Regions from separate parts of the Micromonospora sp. NPDC049048 genome, predicted to be linked through region 2. Evidence: predicted binding sites of a transcription regulator. Region 2 holds the regulator's gene; the other holds the start of a gene.

Region 1 (14,654 bases), on a different contig from region 2:
GTCGACGGCGGGCAGGACGTCTTCGTCCATTTCTCGGCGATCGAGATGGACGGCTACAAGGCGCTGGACGACGGCCAGCGGGTCGAGTTCGAGGTCGCCCAGGGCCAGAAGGGCCCTCAGGCCGAGCGCGTACGCGTCATCGCCTGACCGCGCACTCCTCCGCCCACGCGTCGGTCGCCTGCGCCCCTCCCCGGCCATCGGTCCCGGGATGTCCGGCGGGTGACCCGGCGGTGCCGTCCGGTTCGGCGGGCCGATCGTGCCGGGCAGCGGTGTCGCGGTGGGGCGGGCTCCGGTGCGGTTGCGCCGGCAGGGGAGGATCGTGAGCCGTTCCAGCCATCGCTGAGGAGGGTTCATGTCCGACCAGCCGCCCCAGGCCGTGCCGTCTCCGGGAGATCCGAATGCCGGAGGGCCGGCCGTCCCGGCCCCGGACAGTTCCGTGGCCCCGGGCGGTCCGGTGGCCCCGGATGGTCCCGTGGCCCCGGGCGGCGGTGTGCCGGCCGGCCCGCAGCCGCCGCAGGACTGGGTCTTCCCGCCCACCGGCGGGTACCCGGTCGGCGCCGGCCCGTACGGCGGGCAGCCCTGGTACCCGGGTGCCCCGGTCGCCTACCCCGGGCAGCCCGTCCACGGCTGGTACCCACCGGCGTACGGCCTCGACCCGGCCGACCCGCTCGTCACCCCGCCCGGCGCCGGCGTCAACGGCTGGTTCAACCGGTGCGTCGGCGCCGTACGCCGGGGCTGGCGGCTGTTGCTGCCGATCCTGCTGCTCACGCAGGTGCTGCCGGCGGCCGTGGTCTCGGTGCTCTCGCTGGTCGTCGACCCCACCGCGCGGTGGGACCAGGCGATGGCCGAGGAGCCCACCACGCTGCCCGACACCTTCGTGACCGACCTGGGCGTCATGCTCTCCGTGGTGCTCGGCAGCGCCCTCGTCTTCGGCCTGGTGCAGAGCCTGGGCTGGGCGGCCGGCACCTGGGTGGTCACCCGGCAGGCGGCCGGCGAGTCGGTGAGCATGGGCGCGGCGCTGTCCCACGGGGCGCGCCGGGCACTGGGCCTGTGGGGCTGGACCCTGCTGATGAGCGTCATCATCGGCCTCGGCGCCTGCTTCTGCGTCATCCCCGGCATCTACTTCGCCTTCGCGCTCAGCATGGCCGGCCCGGTCTACCTCTTCGAGCGGCAGCACCCGATCGGCCGCTCCTTCCGGATGTTCCACGACCGCCTCGGCCTGCTGCTCGGCCGGGTGGCGCTGGTGGCGGCGGCGGTGATCATCGGCGGCGGGGCGGCCGGGATGGTGGAGGGCCTCGGGACGCTGCCGTTCGGCACCACCCCGCTGGACTCGCCCGGCACGGCGGTCGGCGTGCTGGTGGTGACGCTGCTGGGCGCGGTGCTGGCCCTGCCCACCCACCTCGCCCAGCTGGTCGGGCTGGTCGTCACGTACGCCGAGCAACGTGCCCACGAGGGGCCGGTGGACAGCGCGCGGCTGGCCGGCGAACTCGGCTGACCGGGCCCATCGTGCTTGCACTCGGCAGGGGAGAGTGCTAAACAAGTCATTGGCACTCGCACACCGCGAGTGCCAATGGTCGGGGCGGTAGGGCCACGGTCGCAGCGGCGTCCAGACGCGGTTGCGGCACATGGCCGGTCGTCGCGGGCTATCCGGCCCGGCCGAGGAGACGTCGTCGTCGCCAGGTGGCGACGTCCCAAGGTGCGTACACCAGGCGGCCCATCCGGGACACACACTCCGGGTGGCCCGTGAGTGTCCAGGAGGACAACGCCGTATGGCCAAGATGATCGCGTTCGACGAAGAGGCTCGCCGCGGCCTCGAGCGGGGCATGAACCAGCTCGCCGACGCCGTGAAGGTGACCCTCGGCCCCAAGGGCCGCAACGTCGTGCTGGAGAAGAAGTGGGGTGCCCCCACCATCACCAACGATGGTGTGAGCATCGCCAAGGAGATCGAGCTCGAGGACCCCTACGAGAAGATCGGCGCCGAGCTGGTCAAGGAGGTCGCGAAGAAGACCGACGACGTCGCCGGTGACGGCACGACGACGGCGACCGTCCTGGCCCAGGCCCTGGTCCGCGAGGGCCTGCGCAACGTGGCCGCCGGTGCCAACCCGATGGCCCTGAAGCGGGGCATCGAGGCCGCCGTGGCCAGCGTCTCGGAGGAGCTGCTCAAGCTCGCCAAGGACGTCGAGACCAAGGAGCAGATCGCCTCCACCGCCTCCATCTCCGCCGGTGACAACACCGTCGGCGAGATCATCGCCGAGGCGATGGACAAGGTGGGCAAGGAAGGCGTCATCACCGTCGAGGAGAGCAACACCTTCGGGCTGGAGCTGGAGCTCACCGAGGGTATGCGCTTCGACAAGGGCTACATCTCGGCCTACTTCATGACCGACCCGGAGCGCATGGAGGCCGTCTTCGACGACCCCTACCTCCTGATCGTCAACAGCAAGATCTCGTCGGTGAAGGACCTGCTCCCGATCCTGGAGAAGGTCATGCAGTCGGGCAAGCCGCTGCTGATCATCGCCGAGGACATCGAGGGCGAGGCCCTGGCCACCCTGGTCGTCAACAAGGTCCGGGGCACCTTCAAGTCGGTCGCCGTCAAGGCGCCGGGCTTCGGTGACCGCCGCAAGGCCATGCTGGCCGACATCGCCATCCTCACCGGTGGCCAGGTCATCAGCGAGGAGGTCGGCCTCAAGCTGGACGCCGTCGGCCTCGACATGCTGGGCCGCGCCCGCAAGGTCGTGGTGACCAAGGACGAGACCACCATCGTCGACGGTGCCGGCGACGCCGAGCAGATCCAGGGCCGGGTCAACCAGATCCGGGCCGAGATCGACAAGAGCGACTCCGACTACGACCGCGAGAAGCTGCAGGAGCGGCTGGCCAAGCTGGCCGGCGGCGTCGCGGTGATCAAGGTCGGCGCGGCCACCGAGGTCGAGCTGAAGGAGCGCAAGCACCGCATCGAGGACGCCGTCCGCAACGCGAAGGCCGCCGTCGAGGAGGGCATCGTCCCGGGTGGTGGCGTCGCGCTGGTGCAGGCCGGCAAGACCGCCTTCGACAAGCTGGACCTGGCCGGCGACGAGGCGACCGGCGCGCAGATCGTCAAGATCGCGCTGGACGCCCCGCTGCGGCAGATCGCCGTCAACGCCGGCCTCGAGGGTGGCGTCGTCGTCGAGCACGTCCGCAACCTCAACCCGGGTCACGGCCTCAACGCCGCCAACGGCGAGTACGTCGACCTGCTGGCCGCGGGCATCATCGACCCGGCCAAGGTGACCCGGTCGGCGCTGCAGAACGCCTCGTCGATCGCGGCGCTCTTCCTCACCACCGAGGCCGTCGTGGCGGACAAGCCGGAGAAGACCCCGGCCGCCCCGGCTGGTCCGGGTGGCGGGGAGATGGACTTCTGAGTCCAGCTTCACACGCCGGAAGGGGCGGGCCGCGTCAGCGGTCCGCCCCTTCCGCTGTCACGTCGGCAGTGGCCGTTGGTTGCGCCTCCGCTGCGCCCCGTCGTACGGCTGCGGGACCGGTACCGGCTCGTCGACCAGCGTCACCGGCTCGTCGGCCGGTTCGTCGACGCCGGCCATCTCCGCCTGCTGCTCGGCGTCGCCGTAGTCGAGCCGGTCGAACGGCAACGGGCCGGGGCGTTCGTCGTCCGTAATCATGGCTGCCTCCTCTACCGAAACGGTAGGGCGCGACGATCACCGATACGGGCGAATGGCGCTACATCCCGTTCGCCCTGTTGTCAGTCCCCGAGCGCCCTGCGGTACAGGAAGAAGACGCGCTCGATCCGGGCGCCCGCGCTGCCCGAGTAGAACGGGACCGGCCCGACCCAGCCGATCTGCGCCGCCGTCACCCCCGCCGCCCGCTGGTCGCGCAGGCACCGGCGCAGCAGCACCCCGCCGATCCCCGAGCCCTCGGCCGCCGGGGCGGTGCCCATCGGGCCGAACCAGCTCGGCCGGGACGACCCGTACGCGGCGAAACCGAGCACCGTGCCGTCGCGCTCGGCCAGGTGGCAGCCGGCCCCCTCCCGGCCGACCGAGCCGGCCAACTCGGCGTCCCAGGCCCCGCCGAACGTGGCACGGGCGAACTCGGCCAGCGCCGGCAGGTCGCCCGCCGCGGCACGGCGGACCGTCACCCCCTGCCCGGCCAGCCGCGCCTCCGCGGGCTCCGTCGGGCGCAGGGCGGGCGAGCCGTCGTACGACAGGTCGGCCGTCATGTTCCACGCCGTCCGGTCCTGCCGGTAGCCGAGCGCCAGCGCGGCGCAGATCGCCGGCGTGTAGCGCACGTCGATGCCGGGCCAGGCGTAGTAGGGCGGGTTGCCGGCGAGCAGCACCTCCACCGCGCCGAGGCCGGCGAGGGTCCGCTCGGCGTACGACAGCAGTGCCCGCCCCACGCCCCGTCGCCGGTGGGCGGGGTCCACCGCCACCAGATCCACGTGCCCCAGCCGGGCGTCCCGGGCGGCTACGGAACAGACCAGCACCCCGACCAGCTCCGCCCCCCGGTACGCGCCCAGCGCGACCACCGGCCGGTCGACGACCGCCCGGGTCCAGAGCGCGTCCACGACCTCCGGCGCCTCGGCCGCGTCCTCCGGCAGGTCCAGCGCCCGGCGGCACAGCTCCACCACGTCGGGCGTCCGGTCGGCGGTCAGCTCGACGATCTCCGTCTCCATGGCCGCCGACCATAGATCACCGGATGCGGGGGGAGGCAAGACCCGCTCACCCCTTGGCCGTCCGCACCGCCACATAGGCGTCGACCAGGCCGGCGCCGGTGATGTTCCGGTCGCCCCCGCACGTCTGCGTCGCCGACGCGTACGTGGCACCGGCAGGGGTCGCGGTGTCCCGCAGGATCTGCCGGGTGCGGGGCAGGTCGCCGACCAGCGTCGGGTCGGCCGACCACATCAACGCCACCACGCCGGCCACCTGCGGGGTCGCCATCGAGGTGCCGCTCAGGGTGGCGTACCCGCCGCCCGGCATCGCCGACAGCACCTCGTCGCCCGGCGCGACCAGGTCCGGCTTGGCCGCCCCCGGCACCGGGCCCCGCGACGAGAACAGGGTCACCCGGCGCTGCCGGTCCACCGCCCCGACGGTCAGCACGTCCGCGTACGGGGCGGGCGGGTCGGCGATCGAGCCGCAGTACGGGCCGGTGTTGCCGGCGGCGGCCACGACCAGGATGCCGGCGGCGGCCAGGGCGGCGGTCGCCGGTCGGAGCACGCCCGGGTCGCAGCCCTCGATCGGCGGGCAGCCCCACGAGTTGGTGAGGATGTGCGGGGCGCGCGCCGGGCGGCCGTCGGTGAACGGGTCCCCGCCCGGCGGGAAGGGCGCGAGCATGAACTGGAGGCAGTCCAGGTAGTACGCGGGGTTGCCGAGGTTGCGGTCCAGGTTGACGCAGCCGACCCAGCCGGCGCCCGGGGCCACTCCGACGCCGTCCCGGCCCACCGCGCTGCCCGTCGTGTGGGTGCCGTGGCCGCCCTCGTCGGTCGGCCGGCGGGTGCCGTTCCACGGGTCGTACCAGGAGTCGTCGCCGCCCCGGAAGCCGCCCGCCAGCGCGGGGTGTCCACCGTCCACGCCCGAGTCCGAGCTGCCCACCACGATCCCGGAGCCGTCCACCCCGAGCTGGGACCAGACCCGGTCGGCACCGATCATCCGGACGTTCCACTCCGGGCCGGCCGGCGCCGGTGCGGTGCCACGCGTGCGGCCGGCCGGGGCGGGCAGCGGTCGCAGCCGCTGGCTGACCAGCACCCGGGCCACCTCCGGCCGGCGCGACAACCAGGCCCGTACCGCCGGGCCGCCGTCCACCTCGACCGCGTTCACCAGGTAGTAGGGGGTGTGGTCGAGACGTAGCCGGCGCAGGTCGCGGCGCAGGTCGGCCTGGGTCCGCCCGGCGGTGGCGACCAGCCGCCGGTGGACCTCGGCGACCCGGGCGTCCCGGCCGGCCCGGCCGGTCGTCGCCGGGACGCCGGTGAGGTCGGCCTGCTCGCGCAGCACCACGAACAGCCGCTCGCCGTGCAGGCCGGGCTGGCCGGCGCCGACGGCCACCGCACCGACCACGACCAGCAGGACGCCGGCGGTCACCCCGGCGACCCGTCGGCTCGGCCGCCGAGGCCGGGTCAGCAGCACGCCGTACGCCACGGCGAGGATGGCCGCGACGGCGAGCCCGGCGCCGGCCGCGACCGCCACCCAGAACGGCACGTCGCGGGTGCCGGCCAGGACGAGGCTGATCTCCTCGGGATCGGTGAAGGCCAGCGGGCCGAGTACGGCGAGCCCGACCAGCCAACGGGTCGCGGGGCCCACGGCACCCGGAACTGCCCGCCCGCCCGACTCTCGGGCCGCGACGTCCGGCTCCCGGTCTGCGACGCCCGACTCCCGGTCTGCGACGTCCGGCTCCCGGTCTGCGGCGTCCGGCTCCCGGCCAGCGGCGTCCGGCTCACGGGCCGCGGCGCGCAGGGCCGCCAGCGCGAAGCCGGCCGGCGGCAGGGTCAGCAACAGGGGCAGTTGGGCCCCGGACTGCCCGACCCCGGCGGCGATCAGCAGCAGCGCGACCCCGGCGACCAGCCCGCCGACCAGCACCAGCCGGGCCGGCCGGGGTGGCTCGCCGACGGCGAAGCGGGACCAGAAGGCGCCGTCGAGCAGCGCCCCGGCCAGCACGCCCAGCGCGGCGGCGGCGACCCCGGCGAGCACCGTCTCCAGCAGTCCGCCGAGCGCTCCCAGCCAGACCCAGGGCAGCAGCAGCGCCAGTCCGCCGGCCACCCCGAGCAGCGTGGCGGCCGGCGCGGACCCCTGGGGCGTCGGGACGGGCCCGCGGGGCGTCGGGACGGGCCCGCGACGGGCCAGCGCCCGTAGGACGAGGGCGGCCAGCGCGGCCGTGGCGGCCAGCGCGGCGAGGTAGGCCTCCTGGTGCACCGGCGGGATCGCCCGGAGCAGCCCCAGCGCGCCGAGCACGAGCGTCGCCGCCAGCCAGACCCGGCCGGCGGCGCGGACCGCCACCGAGCGGGGCAGCAGGGCGAGCGCCAGGGCGGGCGCGCCGACCAGCAGCACGGTGAACAGCACCGTCACCGGCCAGAGCCAGGCCACGCGGTCCAGCCCGGAGAGCAGTACGACCTGGTCGGCCAGCCAGCCGCCGAGCTGCCCGACGACCACGAGCCCGACCGCCCAGCAGCCGGTCACCACCGCCGCGACCACCGGCCAGGGACCCGGCCGCCCCGGCGGGACCGGGGGGCGGGGGACGGGTTGACCGGCGGGGAACGGGGGACCGACCTCCATCCTGTGACAGTACGGCGCGGACGCCGTGTGCCGCCCGGGACGGCGACCGTTACCGTGGACGGGTGCGTGACCCCAACGTGTCCCGAACGACAGCCGGTCAGCTCTCCCCCGAGCGCCGGGCCGCGGATCTGCGCCGCCTGCGGGCCGAACGCTTCGACGTGCTGGTCATCGGCGGTGGTGCGACCGGGGCGGGCGCCGCCCTGGACGCGGCCTCGCGGGGGTTGAAGGTGGCGCTGGTGGAGGCGCGCGACTACGCCGCCGGCACCTCCAGCCGCTCCAGCAAGCTCATCCACGGGGGCCTGCGCTACCTGGAGCAGCTGGAGTTCCACCTGGTGCACGAGGCGCTCACCGAGCGGGGACTGCTCGCCACCCGGCTCGCCCCGCACCTGGTCCGCCCGGTGCCCATCCTGGTTCCGCTGCCCGACGGGCGGGGCGTGCGCGGCCTGCCCGCCCGCGCCTTGCGCCGCTCCTACTACGGCGCCGGCGTGGCGGCCTACGACGCCTTCGCCGGGGTGTTCGGTGGCGGGCGCGGCATGCCGTTGCACCGGCACCTGACCCGCGAGGGCGCCCGCCGGGTCTTCCCCAGCCTGCGCGCCGACGCGGTGGCCGGCGCGATCCGCTACTACGACGGGCAGGTCGACGACGCACGGCTGGTGGTGACCCTGGCCCGCACGGCGGCCAGCCTCGGCGCGACCGTGGTGAACAGCACCCGGGCGGTCGGGCTGATCCGGCAGGCCCGCGAGGTCACCGGCGTCCGGGTCCGCGACCTGGAGGCGCCGCCCGGCTCCCCGGACGCCGAGTTCGAGGTACGCGCCCGCACCGTCATCGCCGCCACCGGCGTGTGGAGCGACGACATGTCCCGGATGCTGAACGACGTCGGGCTGCGCCCCGGCATCCGCGTCCGGGCGTCCAAGGGCGTGCACCTCGTGGTGCCCCGCTCGGCGATCACCGGCGAGGCCGGGCTGATCCTGCGTACGGCCACCAGCGTGCTCTTCGTCATCCCGTGGGGCGGGCACTGGATCATCGGCACCACCGACACCGACTGGCGGCTGGACCGGTCCCACCCGGCGGCCTCCGCGCGGGACATCGACTACCTGCTGGAGCAGGTCAACACGGTGCTCGACCGGCCGCTCACGACGGCCGACATCGAGGGGGTCTACGCCGGGCTGCGACCGCTGCTGGCGGGCGAGGCCGACTCCACCTCCAAGCTCTCCCGCGAGCACGCCGTCTTCGAGCCGATGCTCGGTCTGCTGCTGGTGGCCGGCGGCAAGTACACGACGTACCGGGTGATGGCCTCCGACGTGGTCGACCGCGCCGCCCACCGGCTCGGTGCCGTACGCCCCTCCCGCACCGCCGACCTGCCGCTGCTGGGTGCCGACGGCTACGCCGCGATGTGGCGGGACCGGGCGGACCTGGCCCGACGGCACGGGGTTCCGGTCGGGGTGGTCGAGCACCTGCTGGAGCGCTACGGCACCCTCACCCGCGACCTGCTCGCGCTGATCGACGCGGACCCGCTGCTCGCCTCCCCGCTGGCCGGCGCCCCGGAGTACCTGGCCGCCGAGGTGACGTACGCGGCCCGGGCCGAGGGGGCACTGCACCTGGAGGACGTGCTGACCCGGCGTACCCGGATCTCCTTCGAGACGGCGCACCGGGGCCTGGAGTCGGCGGGCCACGCGGCCGAGCTGATGGGCGCGGTGCTCGGCTGGGACGAGGCCACCCGGGCCCGCGAGGTGGCGCACTACCGCGCCCGGGTGGAGGCGGAACGCCAGTCCCAGCTGATGCCCGACGACGCCACCGCCGACGCCGCCCGGCTCGGCGCGCCCGACGTACGGGGTTTCGCGGCGGACCGCGGGGCGGACGACGACCAGGCCGAACTGCCGTCCTCGTCCCGCTGATCGACCCGCCCCCGGTCACCCCCTAGGTTCGGTGTCCCACCCCGGCGAGCGGTTACGGCCGTCACCTGCGGTGGGATAGGTTCCGGCCCGTGCCCTCCGTCTCCTGGTCGCGCCCGTTCCGCCTGTGCGTCGTCGCCCTGGCGGTCGCCGCCCTCGCCGGCTGCGCGCTGCCCGGACGCGCCGACGACGGCCGCGCGCCGGCCCTCAGCGGGCGGTCGCAACCGGGGCCCGGTGGCGCGACGACGACCGGTGAGGGCGAGGTCAGCCTCCTCCAGCGGGTCGGCGCGAACGGTCCGCTGCGTAAGCTCACCGTGGGGCCGGACGGCAGGTGGGAGTGCGTCGACTGCGCCGGCGACGGCGTGACGTCGACCGGCGTGCTGGGCCCGGAGCACGTCGCCCGGCTCCAGGGGCTGCTCGCCGACCCGGGGCTGGCGGCGGAGACCGACCAGGCCCGGCGCTACCAGGTCACCTGCATCGACGCGTTGACCTCCAGCCTGCTCACCTCGGCCGGCCTCGTCACGTCGCAGGACTGCCCGGGTGAGGAGCACCCGCCGATCGCCCACGAGATCCTGCTGCTGCTCACCCAGGCCACCCCGGCCGAGATGACCGCCTGACGGCCGTGCCCGTCAGCGGGCCCATCGTGGCCGGGCCGCCGCTCGGGGACGACGGGAGACGACCGCTTGACGGCTGGGCCCGTCAGAGGACCTTGCCGGGGTTGAGCAGGCCGGCGGGGTCGAGGGCTGTCTTGATGGCCTGGTGTACGCGCATGCCGACGGGGCCGATCTCGCGGGCGAGCCAGTCGCGTTTGAGTAGGCCGACGCCGTGTTCGCCGGTGCAGGTGCCGCCGAGTTCGAGGCCGAGGCGCATGATCTCGTCGAAGGCGCGTCGGCCGCGTTCGAGGCTGGTCGGGTCGGCGCGGTCCACCACGATGTTCGGGTGCATGTTGCCGTCCCCGGCGTGACCCACCACGCCGATCGTCACGTCGCACTCGGCCGCGATCCGTGCGACCCCGTCGAGCAGCGCCGCCAACGCCGCCCGGGGCACCGCCACGTCGTCGATGACGAGGCCGCCGTTGCCGCCCGGGAAGGTCTCCGCCGCGAACTTCTCCATCGCCGGGTGCGCCAGCCGGCGGGCCTGCAACAGGGCCGCCGCCTCCACGGCGTCGGTGGCCGTGTAGACCTCGTCGGCGCCGGCCGCCGCGCAGACGGCGGCCAGGCCGGCCAGGTCGTCGGCCGCGCGGGTGCCGGTGTCGGCGGCGGCCAGCAGCAGCGCCTGCGCGTCGGTGCGCAGCCCCATCGGCCGGTACGCCTCGATCGCCCGCAGATGCGTCCGGTCGAGCAGCTCCAGCAGGCTGGGGGAGAGGCCCCGGGCGGCGATCTCGGCGACGGCAGCCCCGGCGGCGGCGGTGGTGGGGAAGACCGCCACCATGGTCAGCGACTCCGGCGGCGCCGGCCGCAGCGCCACCGTCACCTCCGTGATCACACCGAGCGTGCCCTCGGAACCCACGAAGAGCCGCGTCAGGTCGTAACCCGCAACCCCCTTGGCGGTACGCCGACCCGTACGCAACACCTCACCCGAGGCCAGCACCACCTCCAGACCCAACACGTACTCGGTCGTGACCCCGTACTTCACGCAGCACATGCCGCCCGCGTTGGTCGCGACGTTCCCACCGATCGTGGAGGACTCCCACGATCCCGGATCCGGCGGATACCACAGGCCCTGTTTCGCCACCGCCGCCGACAACGCCGCGTTCACCACGCCCGGCTGCACCACCGCGATCCGGCTCACCGCATCGATCTCCAGCACGGCATCCATCGCCACCATGCTCACCACCACCGCACCGTCGACCGCGTTCGCCGCGCCTGCCAGCCCGGTACGCGCCCCCTGCGGCACCACCGGCACCCCGTACCGCCCCGCGACCCTCACCACCTCGACCACATCGGCCGTACCGCGGGGGCGGACCACCACCAGGGGCGTACCGGAGGCGCAGAGGTCGGCCTCGTCCCGCTCGTGCATCCGCAGCAGGTCCGGGTCGGTCAGTACGGCGTCGTCGCCGAGCGCCGCCCGCAGGTCGTCGAGGAGGGGGGATCCGGGCATGTCGCCGAGGCTACGGTCGGTGCCGCGTGATCACCAACAGGTCCGCGGGGCGGGTAGTTTGGCCGACATGCTCTACGTGGACCGGCTTGCCTGGCCGTGGCGGGGGCGGCTCTGGTCCCACCTGATCAGCGACGTCTCGCCCGCCGAGCTGCATGTCTTCGCCGAGGCGCTGGGCGTGCCCCGCCGGGGGTTCGACCGGGACCACTACGACATCCCCGCCGACCGCTTCGCCGTGGCGGTCTGGCTGGGCGCCCGGGTGGTGCCGAGCCGCGAGCTGGTGCGCCTGCTCCAGCAGGCCGGCCTGCGCCGCCCCAAGCACCTGACCCGCCCACCCCGCCCCGCCGCGCCCCCAACCCACCCCGCCCTCCCCGCCCACCCTGCCCCCGACCTCCGCCCACCCCGCGTCGATCATGCAGTTGTGGTCCCCCAGAAGCCGCTGAGCGGCGCTTTTCGCCCACCACAACTCCATGATCGACACGTGCGTGCGGGCGGGGCGCGGGGCGGGAGTGTGGGGCCGAGGGCAGGGCAGAGGGTAGGCGGGGTCAGGGGAGGGGGAGGGCGGACAGCTCGCGGGTCAGGTTGGCGCGGGCCGGGGACTCCCAGCGCCGCGCCAGCGGCGGCAGCCGGAACAGCGCCGGCAGGTCGAGCAGCCCGGCCAGCACCCGGGCCCGGCCCGCCCGGAAGGCAGGCTCGGGCACGTGCGCGTACTCCCGGCGGACCGCCGCGGCGTAGCGGTCGTACGCCTCGGGCGGCGCGGCCAGGATCGCGAGGTCGGCGTCGCAGAGCAGCGCCCCGTCGACGTCGCCCGGGTCCACGGCGTGCCCGGCGGTGAGCAGCACCAGCCGGCGTACCTCCGCCACGGCGTCGGCCGGCAGGCCCACCCGGCCGAGCAGCGTGCCGGCGAGCGCCGCGCTGTCGCGCTCGTTGGCGTCGCCCCCGGCGCGCGGATCGTAGACGGCGTCGTGGCACCAGGCCGCGAGGCGCACCAGGTCCGGCCGCCGGGCGGCCGACGCGTGCGCGTCGACGACGTCGAGGACGGCCGTCAGGTGGTCGGTGTCGTGGTAGTGCCGGTGCGGCTCCCGCCAGCGGGCCAGCAGGTCCGTGCCGGCCCGGGTCAGCTCCGCGACGTCGGTCGCCCCGGCCCCCCGAGCCGCGGCCTGCCACCGGTGGAGAAGGTCAACCATCCGACCGAGTCTGCCGTACGGCAGCCAGTGCGAGGATTCACCCGGCCGGGTGCGGGTAGTCCCCGCCATGGCAGTGGCCCGGGACCGTCGACCCTCACTGGTGCGACGCGCCGTCCTGGGTGACCGGGCAAAGGAGGTCGAGGGGGAGCACCAGCTCGCCCAGACCATCGCGATCCTGCGGGAACGCGGCAGGACGGCCCTGCACGACCGCCTGCACCGGCTGCGGATGGCGATGGGCCTCGCCGTGCAGGCCGGCCTCGCCGCCGGGCTGTCCTGGCTGGCGGCGCACGAACTGCTCGGCAACCCGCAGCCGGTCTTCGCGCCGATCTCGGCGGTCGGTACCCTCGCCGCCTCGGTCGGCCAGCGGTTCCGCCGTACGGTGGAGCTGATCGTCGGGGTGGCGGTCGGGGTCGCCGTCGGCGACTTCCTCATCTACCTGCTCGGCACCGGCCCGTGGCAGCTCGGTCTCGTGGTCACCCTGGCCATCATGCTGACCATCTTCGCCGGCGCCAGCGTGGCCATCGTCATCCAGGCGGCGGCCACGGCGGTGCTGATCGTGACGCTCAGCCCGTCGACCGAGAACCTGGAGATCCCCCGGTTCATCGACGCGTTCGTCGGCGGGGGCATCGCGCTGCTGGTCACCGCGATCCTGCTACCGCTCAATCCGCTGCGGGTCATCAACCGGGCCGCCCGGCCCGCCCTCGACCTGCTCGCCGACCAGTTGGACAGCACCGCGAACGCCCTGCGGGACCGGGACCGGGACCAGGCCCAGGAGGCCCTGGACCGGCTCCGCAACAACCAGGAGGAGCTGTCCGCCTTCACGGAGGCGATCGAGGGGGCGAAGGAGACCGCGCTGCTCTCACCGGCCCGGTGGCACCGGCGCGACGAGCTCACCTACTACGCCGAGGCCGCCGGCCCGGTCGACCGGGCGATGCGCAACGCCGGCACGCTGACCCGGCGGGCGGTCACCCTGATCGAGGACGAGGAGCCGATCCCGGAGATGATGCCCGACGCGGTGGCCCACCTCGCCGAGTCGGTGCGCCTACTCAAGCACGAGTTCGCCGTCGGGGAGGAGCCGAAGCGGGCGCGGGAGCGGATGCTGCGCGCGGTCGGCGAGGCCGGCCATGCGTACGCCGAGGGGGTCGGCTTCTCCGGCAGCGTGGTGCTCGCGCAGGTGCGCACCACCGCCAGCGACCTGATGGTGGCCTCCGGCCTCAGCCAGGAGGACGCCAACCGCGGGGTCCGGCAGTCCTTCGGCGACCAGGAACGGCTGTACGGGCAGAAGGAGCGGGGAGATCCACAGCCGAAGCCGCCCACCAACCCGCCGCTCGGCTGAGCCGTACGCCGGCGCCCCGCTCAGTCCCGCAGGGCGCGGGCGAGGCGGCGGACGGCCTCGTCCATGAGGTCGGGCGGGGCGGCGGCATAGGTGAGGCGCAGGTGGGGGGCCGGGGGTTCGGCGGCGTACCAGGGGCGGCCGGGGAAGACGACGACACCCTCGGCGGCTGCGGCGCCGGCCACCGCCACGTCGTCGGTGCCCTCGGGCAGGCGGACCCAGAGGTGCATGCCGCCACGCGGGACCGGCTGCCGGGCGAGTTCCGGGAGCTGCCGGCGGAGCGCGCTCAGCAGCGCCTCGCGGCGGGCCCGCAGCGCCGTACGCAGGTCGCGGCGGTGGCGGGCCCAGGCCGGGGCGGTGACGAACTCGAGCGTGGCCTGTTGCAGCGGGCCGGCGACGAAGAAGTCGTCGAGCAGCCGGGCGGCCCGCAGCCGGACGCCGGCCGGACCGCGCGCGCCCATGGCGGCGACGCGCAGCCCCGGGGCGGTCGACTTGGTCAGCGAGCGCAGGTAGACGACGTGCCCGTCCGGGTCGTCGGCGGCCAGCGGTGGCGGGGCTTGGCCGTCGATGACGAGGTCGCGGGCGTAGTCGTCCTCGATCAGGAAGGCCCCGGCGTCGCGTACGGCCTCGGCGACCTCGGCCCGGCGGTGAGCTGCCAGGGTCGCGCCGTGCGGGTTGGCGTACAGCGGTTGGCAGTAGAACAGCCGGGCGCCGGTACGGGCGAACGCGGCGGCGAGCTGGTCCGGCCGTACCCCGTCGGCGTCGGCGGGGACGGGCACCACCCGTAGGCCGGTGGCCCGGGCGGCGGCCAGCGCGCCCAGGTAGGTCGGCGACTCGACGAGCAGGGTGTCCCCGGGGGCGGCGAGTGCCCGCAGCGCGGACGACAGCGCCGCCTGACCGC
Region 2 (14,654 bases):
CGGGCCGTCGCCGCCCATCCACCGGTGGTTGAGCTCGGTCATGTAGTCGATGTCGACCAGCAGCACGGACAACTCGGCGAGGGGGTTGACCCCCATCTCGTCGAGGGCGTGCCGGGCGACGGCGAGCACGGCGTCGGTGTCGACCTCGACACCCGACTCGTTGGCGATCTCGATGGACAACTGTCTTCCCTCGGTCTTAGCGGCGCCGGCCGGCCCGGCCGCCCTGGGCGGAGCGCCCCGGCACGGCGTGCACGCTCTGCGCCTGCTGGTTCTCCCGCTCGTCCCAGCGGGCGTAGGCGTCGACGATCTCCCCGACCAGCCGGTGGCGGACCACGTCGGAGCTGGAGAGCTGGGCGAAGTGCACGTCCTCGACGTTCGCCAGGATCTCCCGGACCACCCGCAGGCCACTGGTCGTGCCGCCGGGAAGGTCGACCTGGGTGACGTCACCGGTGACCACGATCTTGGAACCGAAGCCGAGCCGGGTGAGGAACATCTTCATCTGCTCGGGCGTCGTGTTCTGCGCCTCGTCGAGGATGATGAACGCGTCGTTCAAGGTCCTGCCCCGCATGTATGCCAGCGGCGCGACCTCGATCGTGCCCGCCGCCATCAGCTTGGGGATGGTGTCGGGGTCGAGCATGTCGTGCAGCGCGTCGTAGAGCGGGCGCAGGTAGGGGTCGATCTTCTCGTTGAGCGTGCCGGGCAGGAAACCCAGCCGCTCCCCCGCCTCGACCGCCGGCCGGGTCAGGATGATCCGGTTGACCTGCTTGGCCTGCAACGCCTGGACGGCCTTCGCCATGGCCAGGTAGGTCTTGCCGGTGCCGGCGGGGCCGATGCCGAAGACGATCGTGTGCGCGTCGATCGCGTCGACGTAGCGCTTCTGCCCCAACGTCTTGGGACGGATGGTGCGACCGCGCCGCGAGAGGATGTTGAGCGTCAGGACCTCGGCGGGTCGCTCGGCGCCGCCCTGCTCGAGCATGCCGACGGTACGCCGGACGGCGTCAGTGGTCAGGGTCTCGCCTTTCTCGATGAGTTCGAGCAGCTCGCTGAAGATCCGCTCGGCGAGGGCGTTGTCGGCGGGGGCGCCGGTGATGGTGATCTCGTTGCCCCGGACGTGCACGTCGCTGTTCACGGAGCGCTCGACCAGCCGCAGGATCTCGTCACCCGCGCCGAGCAGGTTGACCATGATCTTGGAATCCGGGACGGTGATCCTGGTCTGCACGCCGGGCTGGCCAGGAGGTGGGGTGCCGGTCATAGGTCGGGCCGAGGGGCCCTGCGCCACCTGCTCTCGATCTCGGCACCGGCCTGCTGGCGCGGCGCGCTGACGTTACTGCCATCTTATCTTTCCAAAAGCGGTGGCACCCTGCCCATTTCAGCGTCAGGCGCCGGATCGGAAGTCGTACCGCTCGAAGGTCTCCTGGTGGCGGGTGAACCGGTAGGTCGCCCAGTGCATCCGTACCACCGTGCCCTGCTCGTCCCGGGTCAGCCGGAGCAGTTCGCCGGCCTCCCGGCCGGAGACGGTACGGAACACGTCCGGCCGCTCCGGCAGCGGGACGAACACCGAGGGCGGCCGGCCCGCCGGATCGTCGGCGCCCCGCGCCCGCAGCTCGCCGTCGTGCCAGGAGAAGACGTACTCGAAGCCCTCCCCCCACCAGCGGCCGAGCAGCCCGCGTACGCCCTCGGGGGCGGGCGGGCCCGGCCGCCACGGCGTGATGTCGGCCGGGTCGTGCTCGACGGCGGCGGCCAGCAGCCGGTGCGGCAGTTCGAGGACCTCGCCGGCGGTGCCGGAGGAGCCGAGCACCGCGACCCCCATCGCGCCGGGGGTGCCCTCCCCGCCCCGCCGGCCGTAGACGCCGGCCAGGAAGCCGGGCATCGCGCCGTCGTGGCCGACATGCATGATCCGCTCACCCTGCGGCACCAGGATCAGCCCCAGCCCGAACCCTCCGGCCCAGAGCGTCTCGTCGGTGACCGTCGCCGGCCAGCGCATCTCGTCGAGCGTCGCCGGGGCGAGTACGGCACCGGCCGGGTCCAGCGCCGCCGGGTCGGCGAGGAAGGCCGCCCAGCGGGCCATGTCGGAGGCAGTGCTCCAGAGCTGCGCCGCCGGGCCGACCGCCCCGAAGTCGGTCGGCGGCTCGGGGCGCGCCTCGTTGGAGTAGGCGTCCACCAGGAAGCCCGTCGCGGCGTGCGGCCCGGGCACCGCCGAGGTCGCGGCCAGCCCCAGCGGGGTGAGCACCCGCTCGCCGAGCACCTCCGCCCAGGTGCCGCCCCGCAGGTGCCCGACGAGCCGGCCGAGCAGCGCCATGCCCAGGTTCGAGTAGTGGTAGCGGCGGCCCGGGGGCAGCACCCGCTCGGCCCGGGCCAGGTCGGCGACCAGCCCGTCGACGTCCGGCGCGCGCAGGGTGTCCCAGATGTCGCCGTACGGTTCCCGTTGCAGGCCGGCGGTGTGCGACAGCAGCCGGCGCACCGTCAGTTCGCCGTGGGCCGGCAGGTCCAGGTGCCGGCCCAGCGGGTCGTCGAGGTCGAGCAGGCCGTCATCACGGCACTGGAGCGTCAACACGGCCGTGAACGTCTTCGTGACCGAGCCGATCCGGAAGCGGGTGCCCGGTCCCAGCTCGGTGTCGTTGCCGGTGCCGCCGACGGCGCACGTCCAGAGCGGCCGGTCCGCCCGGTGCAGGGCCGCCGAGACCGCCGGCACCCGGGCCTGTGCCTGGACCGTACGGACCATCCGCGACAGCCGGTCGGCGACCACCGTCACGCGAGGTTCCGGGCCAGCATCGGGCCCAGCGGCGCCCCGCCGAGCACGTGCGCGTGCGCGTGGAAGACCTCCTGGCCGCCGTACGCGCCGGTGTTGAACATCAGCCGGAAGCCGTCACCGAGCAGCCCCTCGTCCTCGGCCACGGCGGCGGCGGTGGCGAGCACCTCCCCGGCCAGCCCCGGATCGCCCTGGCCGAGCGTCGCCACGTCGGCGTAGTGCTCCTTCGGGATGACCAGGACGTGCACGGGCGCCTTCGGGTCGATGTCGCGGAAGGCGAGCGTGGTGGCGGTTTCCCGGACGATCGTGGCCGGGATCTCCCCGGCGACGATGCGGCAGAAGAGGCAGTCGGTTCCCATCGGGGCAGTGTAAGGAAGGGCCCCCTGTCGACGCCTCCGGCGGAGGGCGGTTCCTTGCTGACGACGGACAGGCCGGCGCGCCCGCGCGGAACCGGCGCACGCCAGACAGGCCGGGCTCGGGCCGGGGCGGGGGCCGGCACGCGGCGGACAGGCCGGCGCACGAGGCGGGGGCCGGCGCACGAGGCGAGGGCCGGCGCACGAGGCGGGGGCCGACCACGGGGCGGGGGCCGGCGCACGGGGCGGGGGCCGGCCAGGCATGATGGCCGGCGTGACTTCACGGGCGGTACTGGTGACGGGGGCCTCGCGCGGCATCGGGCGGGCGGTGGCGACCGCGTTCGCGGCCGGCGGCGACCGGGTGGCGATCCACCACCGGGACTCCGCGGAACTGGCCGAGGGGCTGCGCGCCGAACTGCCCGGTGAGGGACACGTGGTGGTCCGCGCCGACCTGACCGACCCGGAGGCCGTACGGGCCATGGTGGACGAGGCGGCCGACCTGCTCGGCGGGCTGGACGTGCTGGTCAACAACGCCGGCGTGTACGGCGAACGGGACGCCCCGCACCCGGTCTTCGGCGCCTCCTACGAGCAGTGGCGCGCGCAGTGGCGGCAGGTGCTGGAGACCAACCTGACCGGCGCCGGCAACGTCATCTGGTGCGCCGCGCAGCACATGCGCGCGCGGGGCGGGCGGATCGTCAACGTCTCCTCCCGGGGAGCCTTCCGGGGCGAGCCGGAGCAGCCGGCGTACGGGGCGAGCAAGGCGGGGCTGAACGCGCTGGGGCAGTCGCTCGCGGTGGCCCTCGCCCCGTACGGCATCACGATCGCGACGGTCGCGCCGGGCTTCGTGGAGACCGACATGACGACCGAACACCTGAGCGGAGAACGGGGTGCCGCGATCCGGGCGCAGAGCCCGTTCAACCGGGTGGCCCGCCCAGAGGAGATCGCCGCCGCCGTGCACTGGCTCGCCTCCCCGCAGGCGGAGTGGGCCTCCGGCACCATCGTCGACCTCAACGGCGCCTCCTACCTCCGCAGCTGACAGCCCTCACCCCACCCCACCCCCGCCGGCCTTCCCTGCCCTGTCCCCCGCGATCATGCAGTTGTGGTGCCCGACAAAAGGGCCGAAAAGGGGTTTCCTGCCCACCAGAACTGCATGATCGACGCGGCGGGCGGCGGCGCGAGGCCCGCTGACAGGGGGCGCGGGCAGCCCGGACGGAGGCGCGCGGACGGGGCGGGCGGCGCGGGGGCTACCAGTGGTTCAGGCGGGTGGCGAGGACCGTTAGGGCCGCCACGCCGGCGGTGGAGGTGCGTAGCACCGAGGGGCCCAGGCGGACCGGGCGGGCGCCGGCGGCGCGGAACGCGTCCAGCTCCGCGTCGGCGATGCCGCCCTCCGGGCCGACGACCAGCACGATCTCCCCGGCGGTGGGCAGCTCGACGCTCGTCAGCCGCTCCTGCGCCTCCTCGTGCAGCACGAACGCGGCGGCGGCGCCCGAGATGCGGCGGGCCACCCGGGTCGTCGACTCGTCCGGCGTCCCGGCGACCACGGGCAGCCAGGCACGGCGGGCCTGCTTGGCCGCCTCCCGGGCGGTCGCCGCCCACTTCTCCCGCGCCCGTACGCCCCGGTCGCCGCGCCACTGGGTCACCGAACGGGCGGCCGCCCAGGGCACGATCTCGTCCACGCCGACCTCGGTCATCGCCTGCACGGCCAGCTCGCCCCGGTCGCCCTTGGCGATGCCCTGCACCACCACCAGGCGCGGGACGGACGCGTCGACGTACCCCCGCGAGGTGATCTCGACATCGAGGGTGCCCCGGCCGACGGCGGTGACCACCGCGGCGGCCGTGCCGCCCCGGCCGTCGGCGAGCAGCAGCCGCTCGCCGACGCGCAGCCGTTGCACGGTGGCGGCGTGGTGCCCCTCGGGACCGTCGAGGGTCAGCCGGTCGTCGGTGGGCAGCGGGTCGACCAGGAACAGCGGCGCGGACACGACGATCAGGCTAGCCGCCCCGGCGGGCGCCGGGGCGGTGAGCCCGGGAGGGGCCGACAGGCAGGCGAGCCGCCAGGTGCGAGCAGGCGGGCGCTGGCACAGGCGGGCGGGCCGTCCCGGTGAACGGGCAGGCCGGCACGGTGAACGGGCGGGCCGCCGCGACTGTGGGCGGCGACCCGAACTCCGTCAGGCGTGGCCGTTGAAGGCGTCGCGCATCCGGGAGAAGAAGCCGCCCTGCTTGGTCAGCTCGGCCACCTCTTCGCCCCGGGTCTTGGCGAAGTCGCGCAGCATCCGCTCCTGGTCGGCGTCGAGCTTGGTGGGGGTGCGCACGTCGAGGTGGACGTAGAGGTCGCCCCGGCCGGTGCCGCGCAGGTGCGGCACACCCCGGGCGCGCAGCCGCAGCGTGCTGCCCGGCTGGGTGCCGGCCTTGACGTCGACCGTCTCCTCGCTGTCCAGCGTCTTGATGGTGAGCCGGGTGCCGAGCGCCGCCGCCGTCATCGGCACGGTGACGCGGCAGTGCAGGTCGTCGCCCTTGCGGGAGTAGACGTCGTGCGGCCGCTCGTGGATCTCCACGTAGAGGTCGCCGGCCGTGCCGCCGCCGGGACCGACCTCGCCCTGCTGGGCGAGCCGGATGCGCATCCCGTCCTCGACACCGGCCGGGATCTTGACGGTCAGCGAACGCCGGGTGCGGACGCGGCCGTCCCCGGCACAGGTCGGGCACGGGTGCGGGATGGTGGTGCCGTAGCCCTGGCAGACCGTGCACGGCCGGGCGGAGACCACCTGACCGAGGAAGGTGCGCTGCACGGACTGCACCTCGCCCCGGCCGGCGCACGCCTCGCAGGTGGCCAGGTGGGTGCCGGCCGCCGTGCCGGCGCCGGAGCAGGTGGTGCAGAGCACGGCGGTGTCGACGGTGATCGGTGCCTCGACGCCGAACGCGGTCTCGTGCAGGTCCAGTTCCAGCCGCAGGATCGCGTCGGCGCCGGGCCGGGTCCGGGGCCGGGGGCCACGCGAGCCGCCGGCCGCGCCGCCGAAGAACGCGTCCATGATGTCCTGGAAGCCGACGAACGGCCCCGCGCCGCCCGGGCCGCCGGGGCCGCCCGCGCCCCCGCCGCCGGGGGCGAGCGGGTCGCCGCCCAGGTCGACGATCTGCCGTTTCCGGTCGTCCGAGAGGACCTCGTACGCGGCGTTGATGTCCTTGAACTTCTCCTGTGCCTCCGGATCCGGATTCACGTCCGGGTGGAACTGTCGCGCCAACTTGCGGTAGGCGCGCTTGATCTCGTCGTCGGAGGCTTCCCGGCTCACGCCGAGAATGCCGTAGTAGTCCCTGGCCACTGCGTTCCGTGTCCTCATGTTCGTCTCGCGTTGCGCCGGTCGGCGGCCGGAGCCGGCCGTCGGCCCTGACTGGTCAGTTCTGGGCCAGCAGCTCGCCCACGTAGCGTGCCACGGCCCGCACCGTGGCGATGGTGCCGGGGTAGTCCATCCGGGTCGGCCCGAGCACGCCGAGGCCGCCGACGCTGGTCGTACCCGGCCCGTAGCCGGTGCTGACCACCGAGGCGGCGCGCAGGTTGTCGACCTCGTTCTCGTCACCGATGAGCACCCGGGTCGTGCTCGGCTCGGCCTCGCCGATGAGCTTGAGCATGACGACCTCCTCCTCCAGCGCCTCCAGGATGGGGCGCAGGGAGCCCTGGAAGTCGAGCAGCCCGCCTCGGGTCAGGTTGGCCGTGCCGGCCAGCGCGATCCGCTCCTCGTGCCGCTCGATCAACGTCTCGAGCAGCACGCTGGAGAGGGTGGTCATGGCCGGCCGCAGGTGCGGCGTCGACTCCTCGACCAGCGCCTGCACCAGCGGCGGGGTCTCCGACAGCCGGGTGCCGACCAGCTTCTCGTTGACCAGCCGGCGCAGGTCCGTGACGTCGTCGGGCGGGATCGGCGCGGGCAGCTCGACCAGCCGCTGCTCGACCCGGCCGGTGTCGGCGATCATGACCAGCATCAGCCGGGTGGTGGAGATCGGCACCAGTTCCAGGTGACGCACCGAGGAGCGGGCCAGGCTCGGGTACTGCACGACGGCGACCTGCCGGGTGAGTTGCGCCAGCAGCCGGACGGTGCGGTGCACCACGTCGTCGAGGTCGACGGCGCCAACCAGGAAGCGCTCGATCGCCCGGCGCTCGGCCGGACTGAGCGGCTTCACCCGGGACAGCCGGTCCACGAAGAGCCGGTAGCCCCGGTCGGTGGGCACCCGGCCGGCGCTGGTGTGCGGCTGGCGGATGTAGCCCTCCTCCTCCAGCACGGCCATGTCGTTGCGGACGGTCGCCGGCGAGACGCCCAGCTGGTGTCGCTCGACCAGCGCCCTGCTGCCGACGGGCTCCTGCGTGGCGACGTAGTCCTCGACGATCGCGCGCAGCACGGCGAGCTTGCGGTCGTCGAGACCCATCCTCCCCACCTCCTGTCGCTCGTCGGCCCCCGCAGGCGGGGGCCGGGCGGGCTGCTGGCACTCGACTGTAGCGAGTGCCAGTCTACGTCGGCGGGGCCGCCCGCGCGATGATCGACCTGGGGCGACCAGTCCGATCAGCGACCGTGGGTCCGGCCGCCAGTGGTCGGGAACCCGGTCTTTCGGACATGTCGACGACGTCAGGCTGGTGCCGAGTTGCCGGCTGCCCCTACCGTGACCTCCATGACCGAACCACCTCGCCCTCCCGGAGCAGGGGATCCTGGCCTTCCGCCGGACCCGACCGCCCCGTCCGGGTTTCCCGGCCCCTCCGGCTTCGCCGAACCCACCGCACCACTGTCCGGGGCCCCCGGCCCGGGAAGCTATCCCCCGCCCGGTGGCTATCCGCCGCCCACCGGTGACCAGCCGCCGTCGGGCGATTACCCCCCGCCCGGCGGCTTCCCCCCGCCCGGGGCCGGCTACCCGGGCGCTGGCGGCTACGGCCAGCCGACGGGCGGCTACGCCAACAACGACGACAAGACCTGGGCCCTGATCGCCCACTTCGGCGGCCCGCTCGGCGTGATCGTCGGCGGCGGCCTGCTCGGCTGGGTGGCGCCGCTCATCGCGCTGATGGTCCGGGGGCAGCAGTCGCCGACGGCCCGGGCGCACGCCGTCGCGGCGCTGAACTTCCAGCTCACCTGGGCGATCGTCGGGGTGCTGAGCTGGGTGGTCGCGCTGATCACCTGCGGGGTGCTGTTCTTCGTTCCGATGCTCGTCTGGCTGGTGCCGCTGATCTTCGGCATCATCGGCGGCGTCAAGGCCAACGAGGGCGTGCTCTACCGCTACCCGATGACCTACGCCTTCACCAAGTGACCCGGGCCGGCCGCTCCCCCGGCCGGCCCCGGCACGCGGTTCAGGGCAGCAGGTCGCGCACGACCGCGTCGGCGAGCAGCCTGCCCCGCAGGGTCAGCACGGCCCGGCCGGCCGCGTGCTCGTCGGCCGCCAGCAGCCCGGCGTCAAGGGCCCGCGCGGCACCCGCCCGGCCGGCGTCGTCGAGGGCGTCCAGCGGCAGCCCCGAGGCGAGGCGCAGCCGGAGCATGACGTCCTCCATGTGCGCCTCGTCGGCGGTGAGCACCTCGCGGGCCAGGCCGGGCGACCCGCCGCCGGCCAGCCGCTTCGCGTACGTCGTGGGGTGCTTGACGTTCCACCAGCGCACGCCGCCGACGTGGCTGTGCGCCCCCGGGCCGAGGCCCCACCAGTCGGCGCCCGTCCAGTAGAGCAGGTTGTGCCGGCACCGGGCCGCCTCGTCGCGGGCCCAGTTGGACACCTCGTACCAGGAGAGACCGGCCGCGCCGAGAGCGGCCTCCGCGGCGAGGTAGCGGTCCGCGGCGACGTCGTCGGAGGGGTACGGCAGCTCGCCGCGCCGCATCCGGCCGGCCAGCCGGGTGCCGTCCTCCACGATCAGGGCGTACGCGCTGACGTGGTCCACCCCGGCGGCGACGACCTGGTCGAGGGAGGCGGCGAAGTCGGCCTCGCTCTCCCCCGGCGTGCCGTAGATCAGGTCGAGGTTGACGTGGTCGAACCCGGCGTCGCGCGCCTCCCGGGCGGCGGCGACGGCCCGGCCGGCGCTGTGCGTACGGTCGAGGATCGCCAGCACCCCCGGCGCGGCGGACTGCATGCCCAGCGAGATCCGGGTGTAGCCGGCGGCCCGCAGCGCCTTCAGCGACTCCGGCGTGACCGACTCCGGGTTGGCCTCGGTGGTCACCTCGGCGTCGGGCGCGAGCCCCCAGGTGCGGTCGATGCCGTCGAGGATCCGCGCCAGGTCGTCGGCGGGGAGCAGGGTCGGGGTGCCGCCACCGACGAAGACCGTGTCGACCCGGGGCGGTGGGGCGTCGCCCAGCACCCGGCGGGCGAGCGCCAGCTCGGCCAGCACGGTGTCGGCGTACGCGTCCCGGTCGGCTCCGCCGCCCAGCTCGGCTGAGGTGTACGTGTTGAAGTCGCAGTAGCCGCAGCGGCTGGCGCAGAACGGCACGTGGACGTACACGCCGAAGCCGCGCGCGCCGACGGCACGGGTGGCGGTGGCGGGCAGCGACCCGTCGACGGGGACGGTTTCGCCTTCTGGAAGGACGCCGGGCATGGCCACTAGTGTGCCCTTCCATGACCTCTCCCGACGTGCTCGTACAGGCCGCCACGGCCCGCGGCGTGACCACGCTCACCCTGGACAGCCCGCACAACCGCAACGCGCTCTCCACGCCGCTGATGACCCAGCTGCTGGCCGGCCTCGCCGAGGCGGTCGCCGACGACGCCGTACGGGTGATCGTGCTCGACCACGCGGGCCCGGTCTTCTGCTCGGGGGCGGACCTGAAGGAGACCGCCGCCGCCTACGCCAGCGGGACCGTGCCGGCCGGGATGCTCGGCGACGTGCTCGCGGCGGTCTGGGACTGCCCGAAGCCGGTGGTGGCGAAGGTGGCCGGCCCCGCCCGGGCCGGCGGTCTCGGCCTCGTCGCGGCGGCCGACCTGGCGGTGTGCGCGCAGGAGGCCACGTTCGCCTTCACCGAGGTGCGGATCGGCGTGGTGCCGGCGGTGATCTCCGCGACCGTGCTGCCCCGGCTGCACCCCCGCGCGGCGGCCGAGCTCTACCTGACCGGCGACACCTTCGACGGCCGGCGGGCCGCCGAGATCGGCCTGGTCACCGCCGCGGTGCCGGCGGCCGGGCTGGACGCGGCGGTTGCGGGGTACTGCGACTCTCTGGTGCGGGGGGCACCGAACGCGCTGGCCGGGGCAAAGCAGTTGCTGCGCCGACCGCCCGCCACGGACCTGCGGGCGGAGATCGCCGAGCTGTCCGCCCTCTCGACGGGGTACTTCCTGTCGGAGGAGGGACGCGAGGGCGTCCTGGCGTTCCGGGAGAAGCGGCCGGCGCGCTGGGTGCCGGCCGACGGCGACGCCACGGCGGGCGACGACCGGTAGGGCGCGCGACGACCGGTAGGGCGGGCAGCGGGCGGCGCGGGGCCACAACGCGGCGGGGCGGCTGCGCGGGTCACGGCTGGCGGGCGGGGGCGGGGTGAGGCCAGGCGGGAAACGGGAACGTCCGGACTCCGCCCCGGCGCCCCGCCGGGCGGCCGGTGCCACGCCCGATGCTCCCGGAGAACCGGTCGGACGCCCCGGAAGGCGCCACGGGGGACGTACGCTTGGCGGACTGTCGATCAGGGGGTGTGGGTGCGTACTCGCGCAGTCGTGGCGGGCGGCGTCGTCCTCGTCGTCCTCGCCGCGGTCGGGATCTGGGTCGTCATCCGGCAGGTGGGCGGAGAGCTGCGTCTCCCCCTGGCCAGCCGGACGTGCACGGTGCAGGCGGACGGCCGGGTGACCCTGGACGCCGACCAGATGGCCAACGCGGCCACGATCGCGGCCATCGGCATCCAGCGCAAGATGCCCGAGCGGGCCGTCGTCGTCGCGCTGGCCACCGCCTACCAGGAGTCCGGCCTGCGCAACCTGACCGGCGGCGACCGCGACTCGGTCGGGCTGTTCCAGCAGCGCCCGAGCCAGGGTTGGGGCACCCCGGAGCAGATCCGCGACCCCCGCTACGCGGCCCGCAAGTTCTACGCCGCGCTCAAGAAGGTGCGCGGCTGGGAGCAGATGCGGGTCACCGACGCGGCGCAGAAGGTGCAGCGGTCGGCCTTCCCCGAGGCGTACCAGAAATGGGCGGACGAGTCCGAGGTGCTGACCCGGGCCCTCGTGGGGCACGCCACCGGCGCCGTCGCCTGCACGGTGGGCCGCGACCCGGCGATGCGCGGCGAGGCCGCGGCGAACGCGCTGACCCGCGGCCTGGCGCTGGACTGGGGGCTGGCCGGCGCGAGCACGGCGGCGGACCTGACGGGCCTGACGGTCCCGGCCGCCGACGAGCGCCGGGGCTGGCGGTACGCGCACTGGCTGGTCTCCCACGCCCAGGACCACGGCGTGAAGCGGGTGCGCTTCGGCGGCCTGGAGTGGACGGCGCGGGGTGGCACCTGGAACCGCATCGACGACGCCCAGGCCGACGGTCGGGTGGTCGCCGAGGTCTTCGCCGAGGCGTAGTGGCTCTGATCTCTTTACCGGCAGTCACCGCGTAAACCGGCATTCCAGTCGATAAGGCTCGCCGCAGCGCAGGCGCGCGACTCCGCGTCACCGGACTGCTCCCCACGGTCCCGACAGCAGTCGCATATCGGGCCCGGCAGTATCCCGGCCCGGAATGAGCGCGTTACGATCGGCGGCCTGTGCCAGGAATGCATTCGCCTCATGGGGAGGGGTACGTCGAGGTGTTCGACTACGGCGACCGGACCGGTTACGAACCGATCAGTGACACCGACCGCAAGGAGTTCCACGAGCAGGGCTTCCTCCTGCTGCGCAACGTCCTGACGGAGGACCACCGGGCGGCGCTGGAGGCTGCGGTGGACCGCGTCTACGCCGAGGAGCAGGCGAAGGGCACCACCACCAAGGACGGCACCCTGCACCTGCTGGGCTTCCTGGAGCGCGACGAGCTCTTCGGCGACCTGCTGACCCACCCGATCGCGTTCCCGTACATGTGGGGCCTGGCCGGCTGGAACATCTACACGCACCACAACCACCTGGACGTCACCCCGCCGGCGGCGGAGCCGGAGAAGCCCTACTGGGGGTGGCACCAGGACGGGTACCGGCAGAACTCCGACCCGGAGACGATGGACCCGAACCTGCCGCGGCCGATGTTCTCGCTCAAGGTGGCCTACGTCCTGTCCGACCTGTCGGAGAAGGGCCGGGGCGCCACCAAGGTGATCCCGGGCAGCCACCTGTGGAACTCGCTGCCCCGCCCGGAGGACACCTCCGTGCACAACCCGGACCCGGAGGGCACGGTGGAGATCACCGCCAACCCCGGTGACGCCTTCATCTTCGACCGCCGCCAGTGGCACTCGCGCTCGACCAACCTGTCGACCATCACCCGCAAGATGCTCTTCATCGGCTACACCTACCGGTGGATCCGGCCGCTGGACGAGCTGCACATCGACAAGGACGGCGAGTGGTGGGCCAACCGCACGCCGGTGCAGCGCCAGCTCTGCGGTGAGGGCACCCACACCGCCAACTACTGGGGCATCAACTGGAACGGGTACGTCGACGACGAGATCCCGCTGCGCAAGGAGCTCAAGGAGCGCGGCCTGCTCGACCGCAGCGTGCCCTGGCTGCGCTGAGCCGAACCCGGCGCGCGCCGAACGGGCCCCTTCCCCCACGGGACGGGGCCCGTTCCCGTAGGCGGCGGCCAGCCCGACCCGGGGAGACGGCAGCAGTCGGCCCCCGGAAGGCGTGGCGGCGGTGGTCAGCTCCCGCCGGCGAGGCGGCGGTGGTCAGCTCCCGCCGGCGAGGCGGCGGCGCGCCTTGTCGCGGATCTTCTCCGGCAGGTCCGGCACGTCGACCAGCCGGGGCAGCAACTCCGGCTCCAGGCTCATGGCGCGGAACACCTCGCCGATCGTCACCCCGTGCGCGGGCCGGTCCACCACCTCGACCGGATCTCCCGCGCCGACCTCGCCCTCGCGCAGCACCCGCAGGTAGGCCCCGGGGGTCGCCCGCGCCGTGAACCGCCTGATCAGGTCGGGCATGCCCCAGAAACCGGCGAAGGTGGTGCACGGCGTGCGCGGCTTGGTCACCTGGAGCAGCGCCGACCCGACCGCCCACCGCTCGCCGATCACGGCGCCCGTCACGTCCACCGCGTACGTGGTCAGGTTCTCGCCGAAGCCGCCGGGGCGGATGCTGCGGCCGATCTCCCCGGCCCACCAGGACGCGTCCTCCTCGGCGTACGCGTAGACGGCCTGCTCCGGGCCGCCGTGGTGGGCGCGCTCGCCGATGAAGTCGCCAGCCACGCCGTCCACGCGCAGCAGCACCGGGCCGTCGACCGGCCGTTTGTCGATGCCGCTGCGACCGCTCGCGTCGCCCGCCCACTCCGCCTCGGTCACGACGCCGAGGTTCACCGCAGCCAGCCTGCCCGTCATGGCGGTCAGCCTAGCCGGCCCGACGGACACCTCCGCCGCGCCGCCGACGTGAGCCCGGTCCTCAGCCCTTGACGGCTCCGGCCACGAGCCCGGAGACCATCCGCCGCTGCACCAGCAGGAAGAAGACGATCACCGGCAACGTGAACAGCGTGGAGGCGGCCATCACCGGGCCCCAGGCGGTGTCGTCACGGCCGAAGAAGAACGTCATCGCGACCGGCAGGGTGTAGCTCTCCTGGTCGTTGATGAAGGTGAGCGCGAAGATCAGCTCGTTCCAGGCGGTGATGAAGGAGAAGATGCTGGTGGCGACCAGTCCGGGTGCCACCAGCGGGAAGAGAACCTTCCGGAAGGTCTGCGCCCGGCTGGCCCCGTCGATCGCGGCGGCCTCCTCCAGCTCCTTGGGTACGGCGGCGACGAAGCCGCGCAGCATCCAGACCGCGAAGGGCAGCGAGAAGCCGAGGTAGGTGAGGATCAGGCTGGGCAGGGTGTTGTAGAGCCCGAGCCGCTGGATCATCAGGAACAGCGGGATGACCAGCGCCTCCAGCGGGATCATCTGCACCACCAGCAGCATGATCAGGAAGGTGGTGCGCAGCTTGAACCGGAACCGGGCCACCGCGGTGGCGGCCAGCAGGGCCACGAGGCCGCTGAGCACCACCGTGGAGACCGCCACCAGCGCGCTGTTGAGGAAGAAGTCGGCGAAGGTGACGCCCGGGATCAGGTTCCCGGTGAGGATCTGCCGGTAGTGCTCCAGGGTCGGCTCGGCGGGCACCGGCCGGGGGGTCGACGAGAAGATCTCCGAGCTCGGCTTCAGCGAGGTCGCGATCATCCAGTAGACCGGGAACGCGGCGAAGAGCGCCACCAGCAGCCCCGCGCCGTTGAGGGCGAGCCGCTTCGCGCCCCCGCCGCCTCCGCGTCGCGTCACGCGTCCTCCTCCTGCTTGAGCACCATGCGGACGTAGAGGCCGGTCACCACCAGCAGGATCAGGGTGAGGATCACCGCGATCGCGGCGCCGAGACCGTACTTGGGTGGGGGCGAGAACGCCTCCGCGTACGAGTAGATGGAGAGCATGAACGTCGGCCGGTCCTGCGTACCGCCGGCCAGCACGAACTGCTGGGTGAAGACCTTGAAGTCCCAGATGGTGGAGAGCACGATCAGGATGCCGAA

Evidence for each region. The regulator HrcA, encoded in region 2, represses chaperone genes, less so after heat shock. The targets are predictions, from matches to a motif close to GGTTNGCACNCTCNNNNNGAGNGTGCNAACC.
Region 1: the regulator HrcA is predicted to act here: its motif matches at 1,543-1,573, upstream of groL (chaperonin GroEL).

Annotation. Positions count from the first base shown of each region.
Region 1 covers NZ_JBICTM010000001.1:275,561-290,214, forward strand. Annotated here, with positions in the region: gene ACGFIG_RS01290 (cold-shock protein) at 1-147, shown strand, start outside; gene ACGFIG_RS01295 (hypothetical protein) at 473-1,495, shown strand; gene groL (chaperonin GroEL) at 1,770-3,392, shown strand; gene ACGFIG_RS01305 (hypothetical protein) at 3,450-3,647, opposite strand; gene ACGFIG_RS01310 (GNAT family N-acetyltransferase) at 3,728-4,654, opposite strand; gene ACGFIG_RS01315 (S8 family serine peptidase) at 4,701-7,244, opposite strand; gene ACGFIG_RS01320 (glycerol-3-phosphate dehydrogenase/oxidase) at 7,322-9,139, shown strand; gene ACGFIG_RS01325 (hypothetical protein) at 9,229-9,753, shown strand; gene ACGFIG_RS01330 (FAD-binding oxidoreductase) at 9,836-11,236, opposite strand; partial or broken gene ACGFIG_RS01335 (DUF4031 domain-containing protein) at 11,304-11,519, shown strand; gene ACGFIG_RS01340 (metal-dependent phosphohydrolase) at 11,779-12,420, opposite strand; gene ACGFIG_RS01345 (aromatic acid exporter family protein) at 12,518-13,756, shown strand; gene ACGFIG_RS01350 (PLP-dependent aminotransferase family protein) at 13,777-14,654, opposite strand, start outside.
Region 2 covers NZ_JBICTM010000003.1:51,586-66,239, reverse strand. Annotated here, with positions in the region: gene ybeY (rRNA maturation RNase YbeY) at 1-180, opposite strand, end outside; gene ACGFIG_RS10940 (PhoH family protein) at 197-1,252, opposite strand; gene ACGFIG_RS10935 (serine hydrolase domain-containing protein) at 1,376-2,752, opposite strand; gene ACGFIG_RS10930 (histidine triad nucleotide-binding protein) at 2,749-3,108, opposite strand; gene ACGFIG_RS10925 (SDR family NAD(P)-dependent oxidoreductase) at 3,377-4,138, shown strand; gene ACGFIG_RS10920 (16S rRNA (uracil(1498)-N(3))-methyltransferase) at 4,347-5,081, opposite strand; gene dnaJ (molecular chaperone DnaJ) at 5,268-6,413, opposite strand; gene hrcA (heat-inducible transcriptional repressor HrcA) at 6,487-7,509, opposite strand; gene ACGFIG_RS10905 (DUF4870 domain-containing protein) at 7,750-8,376, shown strand; gene hemW (radical SAM family heme chaperone HemW) at 8,417-9,640, opposite strand; gene ACGFIG_RS10895 (enoyl-CoA hydratase-related protein) at 9,661-10,470, shown strand; gene ACGFIG_RS10890 (hypothetical protein) at 10,714-11,574, shown strand; gene ACGFIG_RS10885 (phytanoyl-CoA dioxygenase family protein) at 11,763-12,698, shown strand; gene ACGFIG_RS10880 (MOSC domain-containing protein) at 12,852-13,493, opposite strand; gene ACGFIG_RS10875 (carbohydrate ABC transporter permease) at 13,555-14,412, opposite strand; gene ACGFIG_RS10870 (carbohydrate ABC transporter permease) at 14,409-14,654, opposite strand, start outside.